2 regions of the Sporosarcina sp. OR05 genome follow, and region 1 is predicted to be linked to the other one. Evidence: riboswitches for the same ligand, from Rfam matches in the RefSeq annotation. Region 1 holds a riboswitch; the other holds the start of a gene.
What was found. Region 1 has a riboswitch for FMN ahead of ribD (bifunctional diaminohydroxyphosphoribosylaminopyrimidine deaminase/5-amino-6-(5-phosphoribosylamino)uracil reductase RibD). Riboswitches for the same ligand answer to the same signal wherever they lie in the genome.

Region 1 (3,212 bases):
TGGCATGTAACAATTGCAGCGATTCTTCTACACTCGCTTTAAAACCGGATAACTCGACAGGTGCCTGTTGAAGCTCACCACTAAAATATCGACTTGTTACACAAATTGACGTTTTATTATCATTTTCAATACCTTCCCTTACAGTCGCAACGACGTTCACAACCGGAAATGGCAAGGCAATTGCAGGTTTATCATAAACAACGGAATGTTCTCCGATGAGGATTACTTTTCCGTGTGCTTTACCTTCTGCTTCTCTTGACATGCGTGTGTTCCTCACTTTTTCAACAAAATTCAACGATTCACTGGTGTAAACCTGCTAATTCTTCCTCATTATAAAGTACATAGTGCCCTATTTCAGCTATTTGGCTTTATGAATGGATCACAGCGTTTTTGTAAAAACAAAACTCGCACGCTCATACCCCATTTTTTCTTCATAAAACCGGTGTGCATGTTCTCGTTGGAGACCAGAAGATAGTGCAATCCGGTCAAATCCTTCTTTCTTTGCAAGCGAATGGACAAACGTCAATAGCTGTTCACCAAATCCTTTTGATCGAAATGCTATGTCAGTCACTAAATCACAGACCCAAATATACTTTCCGTAATAAAGCGTAATCATTGGTTGAAAACCAATCACAGCTACGATACGTCCATCTACTCGCAATGCGAATTGGCGGTAGGTCTCGTTCTTTTGAGCTTCTTCCACCAGTGCGATATAACTTTGCTCAGTAAATTGAGGTCGTAGGTACCGCATGACATGAAATCCTTCCAGTAGTTCTTGCCGTGATTGTAATTCTTCAATTGTACGATTTTCCATTCGTCGCCTCCATTCTTGAATGTTTCAAACGATTCATTTTCAGTTCAATCTATTTTACCTATCTTTCTTTCAATCCGTTCAGATTGTATAAGCTAAATGACTCTAAATACACTTCATGATAGCATTTTAAGCGCTTAAAAACGACGGTTAATCAACAATTGACGCTTTCTTGTTTATAAAAAGAGTTTGGCAAGTCGCTATTTTTGTGCTAAATTGATTGCGGTAAATAAAATACTGCAACTTCGGGGCAAGGTGAAATTCCTTACCGGCGGTGATCGAGCAATCGCGCTCGTCAGTCCGTGACCCGTTCTTCTCTACTTGAAGACGGTGGAGCTGGTGTAACTCCGGCACCGACAGTGAAAGTCTGGATGGGAGAAGTTGCAGGCGTTTTTTTGCCATGCCCACTATACGTCTGCCCTTTTCATGTTGAAAGGGGGAACAAAATGACAGATGAAACTTATATGAAACTCGCTTTAGATCTTGCAATGACTGCTGAAGGTCACACTTCTCCGAATCCGATTGTCGGCGCTGTTTGCGTAAAAGACGGCCAAATTGTCGGAACAGGTATGCATGTACGTGCAGGGACACCGCATGCTGAGGTGCACGCTTTAACAATGGCCGGCGCGCAAGCACAGAATGCCGATTTGTATGTGACACTGGAACCATGTGCACATACGGGGAAAACGCCACCGTGCACGGATACCATTATTGAGAGCGGTATACGACGCGTTTTCATTGCGTCATTGGACCCTAATCCCGCCGTCAATGGCAAAGGGATCAGGCTTCTTAGAGCTGCAGGCATTGAAGTCATTTTAGCTATTTGTACAAAAGAGGCAGATTTTAGTAACCGGGCATATTTTCATTTTATAAAACACGGAACACCGTATATCACCTTAAAAGCCGCCACATCATTGGACGGCCGCCTAGCGACGCACACTGGGGACAGCAAATGGATAACTTCGTCACACGCAAGATCGGATGTCCATACCCTCCGCCATACCCATGATGCGATACTAGTAGGTGTAAATACGATTCTTCAAGATAACCCTTTCCTCACCACCCGTTTGCCCCATGGTGGAAAGAACCCTATTCGCATAATTTTAGACAGGCATCTACGGACGCCACAAACAGCTAATGTCATTCAGGACAATGCTGCAGAAACAATCATTTTTACTGTCGGACAAGACACACTGACGAACCAGTTCGCAAAATACCCCCTCGTAACCGTTGAGTCGATTCCTCCTGATGTCGACTATTTACACGAGGTGTTAAAACGTCTCGGTAAACGTGGGATTATGAAACTACTCGTTGAAGGTGGCAGTCAAGTACACTCCAGTTTCATCACAGCAGGTTTAGCGGATGAATTGTATTTGTATGTAGCCCCGAAACTGATTGGAAACGGTCCTTCCCTTTTCATGGACCACGGCTGTACCCGTATCGCTGAAGGGAAAATGCTCGACATCCTCGATATGAAAACACTTCATGAGGATGTACGTATCCATGCCCTTTTCAACAAGCGAGGTGATGACTAATTGTTCACTGGAATTGTTGAAGAAATTGGAACGGTGCATGCAGTAAACAGAGGAAACCGATCTATGTCGTTAACGATCGTCTGTACGACTGTTCTTGCGGATGTCAATTTCGGTGATAGTCTAGCTGTGAATGGCGTCTGTTTGACGGTTTCATCTTTTACATCAACGTATTTTACTGCAGATGTCATGCCGGAAACGTTTCAGTCGACTACGTTATCCAAACTCCAAAAGGGAGACAAAGTGAATTTAGAACGAGCAATGGCCATGACGAGCCGCTTTGGCGGACATATCGTATCAGGTCACGTTGACAGCATAGGAAAAATCACTTCAATGCGCAAACACGAAAATGCACTGTATATGGACATTCAACTAGAAGAATCGTTGTTGAAATACATGATTCCGAAAGGGTCCATCACAATTGACGGAACTTCATTGACGATTTTTGATGTGTTTTCAACTGGCTGTACAATTTCATTAATTCCAACGACGCAACAACAGTCCATTATTGGCATGAAGGTAGTTGGCCATTATGTAAATGTTGAATGTGACATACTTGCGAAATATGTAGAGCAACTATGCCGCCCAGCGACTCAAAAACAACATCAAAAAGACGTACTGACAATGGATACACTCGTCAAAAACGGATTTTACGCATAAGGAGCTGAGAACGTGTTTGCATCGGTAGAAACAGCACTCGAACAACTTAAACAAGGAAAAGCCATTATTGTTGTCGATGACGAGAAGCGAGAAAACGAGGGTGATTTCGTAGCACTTGCGGAATTTGCCACACCTGAAATGATCAATTTCATGGCGATGGAAGGTCGAGGACTCATTTGCGTGCCGATTGAAGAGGAAAAGAGTGAACA
Region 2 (3,212 bases), on a different contig from region 1:
GGAATGACGATAAACTTGAAAAACTTCTTCATTCAATGCCGAAAACAAAAGATGAGCGATCTGCTGATGACATATTAGCGCGTTTGAAGAAAGACGAGCGACTTGTCCCTGCTCGTCAACCGAGACGGAAAAAATGGATGCCTGGTTTCATTGCAGTTGCTGCGATGCTTGTCTTAACATTACTGGTACCATCGTTTTTAAAGGGTGGATTCGAATTATCGGACACCAGCATGGAAATGAGCGAAAAATCTGCACCTCAAAACGGTGAATCAGTCGATACTGCTCAATTTAAACAAAGCGCAGAAGAGTCTGAAACGATGGAGGAGCCTGCGACGCGAAATGCGATTCAGGCGGACTCACCAACTACTTTTATGGCTGGAAAGGGAATGCAAAGTCATGTTGTTCTTGAAAACGATACGGATGGAATGAAGTTATTTACAATAGGATTAGTCCATGTTGTAGATGTTGTACCGATAACATTTTTAATTCCTACCGAATTGATTCAATCAGATATCTCTTCCGAAAACGTCAACAGTGTGGAGCTTTACAATCATTATGCGAAGTTGATTGATGAGGAAGGACTTGGTTTTGAAGACTACCATCCTTATAAGGGGAAGATTTCTTTCCAAGGTAATACGGTTATTCACCAAATGCCATCTGAGCATGAATATGACATGTCGCCGACAACAATTGGTGCGTACACTTTTTCTGCAATCGCATCGTTTCCGGATTTTAAGGAGATGAAAGTAGTCGATGACAAGAATGAGCCTGTTGTTTTTGACTATATCGGTGAAGCGATGGAGGTAACACTTAAGAGGCCGTCTGCTTTTTACAAATACACTGTCAACGAGGAACAATCGTACTTAATCCCTTATGAGAATAGGAAGCTCGATGAAATTCAGGAAGCATTATTGGCGATGAAAAATCCTGAAAATGATATTGTGACTTCCGTTATCCCATCATCTGTGGACTATACAATCCAAGAAACAGATGATGTTGTAACAGTTTCTTTTAAACAGTTATTGGATTTAGATGCTTACCCTCCTAACGAAATACTCGAAATGGTGGAAGCGTTCATGTTAACAGCAGCTAGTTTTGACAAACAAATACAATTGCACAACGTAAAACAAGAATATTTTGAGCGATATACGCTTACAAAACCATTGCCGAAACCCGTTGCAGCCAATCCGATTGTTTGGTGAATAGAGGAAGACTGAATTGTAAACAATACCGTTTACAAATCAGTCTTTTTTCTATACAATGAAATAGTAAGTTAATATTGATTCATCTTCGGGGCAGGGTGTAATTCCCGACCGGCGGAAATAGAAAAGTAATTTTCTTAGCCCGCGAGCTTAACAGCTGATTCTGGTGAGATTCCAGAGCCGACAGTATAGTCTGGATGGGAGAAGGTGAAGGTGCAGCCGTCTTTTTGTGTTGTCTACAAAAAGGGTGCTTTCTTAAGTATGGGTGAAAATAGAGTCACAGGCTCTATCTACAACCCTCTATTTAATGACGCCTTAAACTCTCCCTAAAGCATGTAATTGCTTTAGGGTTTTTTCATAGACACACATTATACGGTCAAACCTTTCCTCTTTTGAAGTGAATCGCAAAAGGAGAGAGGAACAAGTGAATAACAAGAAACTACGAAAGATGATTCTCATCGCTATGCTTGGGAGCATTTCAACGGTGCTTATGCAGTTGAACTTCCCATTGCCAGCATTGCCGCCATTCCTGAAAATCGATTTCAGTGAAGTGCCAGCCGTGGTTGCAATTTTAACGATGGGACCAGTTGCAGGAATTGCAGTTGAACTGCTAAAAAATATCTTGTATTGGTTTTTATCGGGAAGTCCGACAGGTGTACCGGTTGGCGAAATTGCAAACTTTGTAACGGGCGTACTTTTCATCATGCCAATTTACTGGATCTTTAAAAAGGTCCAATCGACAAAAGGCTTGACAGTTGGCCTTATTGTAGGAACACTGTCGATGGCTGTCGGTATGAGTGCACTGAATTATTTAGTATTCCTACCGATGTATGTCTATTTCTTGAATATGCCACCTTATACAGGGGAAGCGTTGTTCAACGTAATTGTGCTTGGTATTCTACCATTTAATCTAATTAAAGGCGTCATGCTAATGGTTATCTCTTTGTTATTGTACAAAAGTATGAGCAAATGGATTGATCAGCAACAGCGGAAATTGACGCTTCAATAAAAAAAGCTGTCTAGAAAGTGTGAAAACACTATCTGGACAGCTTTTTTCTATGTGCGGTTATTCATTTGAAGTAGTGGTGACAATTGGACTGCCGACCTCAGTTATGTAAGGGGCGTATTGCCCCTAAAAAATTAATCTTCGTATTTTAACGGATCGCCTTCAAATGGAGCATCCGCGACTTTAATTGAATCAGTAGGGCAACCATCAAACGCATCTTCCATATCTTCCATCAGTTCTTCTGGAACTTCTGTATTACCCGTGTTATCATCTAAAATAACGTAAGCGATTCCTTCGTCATCATAATCGTAGATGTCCGGTGCAGCAGCTCCACAAGCGCCGCATGCAATACATGTATCTTGGTCAACAATGGTGTATTTCTTAGACATAGACGTTCTCTCCTCTTTTCTCCGCACTATCTATTTAGTTCCTTTACTATTCTAAAGCTGTTTTCGTAAGTTTTCAACCTAAAAACATCTCAATGAGGAGGAATTGGACTTGAACTTGTCAACAATCCTATTATTCATCATAGAAAAGATGTCCGGGCAACGTTCAATGAATGCAAGCCTACACATTATTCGTGGGAAGAAATCTGGTCAAACCCTCCAAGATGTAGACTATTTCAATAGTAAGCCTTACTTTGGTATTTGGCCGAAAATTCGACAAGATTTGTTCAACGATGCAATAGAAGAACTATTTGAAGAGGGGTTCATTTGCGCGCAAGACGAATTTATACACGTAACAGAAAAGGGTCGGCAGGCAATTTCAGCGGTAGCCCCATATCAGTTTAAAGGTTGGGATTATCGAGGGAAAGAAATGGTGTTCTTTGGTAGAGTGGCGTTAGTAGTGCAAACGGTGTCGCATTTACGTGATGGAATTAGAACGTTTGTGCCTATGCGAAGTGAAACGGAGATACAAATGTTCGTTAAAAAGCTGATTCTTCAGCAATCGATCTCCAGACAGCAATTAGGCGCTTCTCTAAGGGAAGAACTGATTTTAGCCAT

Region 2: another riboswitch for FMN. It lies ahead of NRI27_RS06500 (ECF transporter S component); the one in region 1 lies ahead of ribD (bifunctional diaminohydroxyphosphoribosylaminopyrimidine deaminase/5-amino-6-(5-phosphoribosylamino)uracil reductase RibD).

The regions. Positions count from the first base shown of each region.
Region 1 is NZ_JANKJL010000012.1:49,610-52,821, forward strand. Features, by position in the region: gene mvk (mevalonate kinase) at 1-262, opposite strand, end outside; gene NRI27_RS14695 (GNAT family N-acetyltransferase) at 380-814, opposite strand; FMN riboswitch at 1,049-1,198, shown strand; gene ribD (bifunctional diaminohydroxyphosphoribosylaminopyrimidine deaminase/5-amino-6-(5-phosphoribosylamino)uracil reductase RibD) at 1,258-2,346, shown strand; gene ribE (riboflavin synthase) at 2,347-3,003, shown strand; gene NRI27_RS14710 (bifunctional 3,4-dihydroxy-2-butanone-4-phosphate synthase/GTP cyclohydrolase II) at 3,016-3,212, shown strand, end outside.
Region 2 is NZ_JANKJL010000002.1:455,593-458,804, forward strand. Features, by position in the region: gene NRI27_RS06495 (hypothetical protein) at 1-1,202, shown strand, start outside; FMN riboswitch at 1,283-1,415, shown strand; gene NRI27_RS06500 (ECF transporter S component) at 1,627-2,211, shown strand; gene NRI27_RS06505 (ferredoxin) at 2,343-2,597, opposite strand; gene NRI27_RS06510 (YpbB family protein) at 2,707-3,212, shown strand, end outside.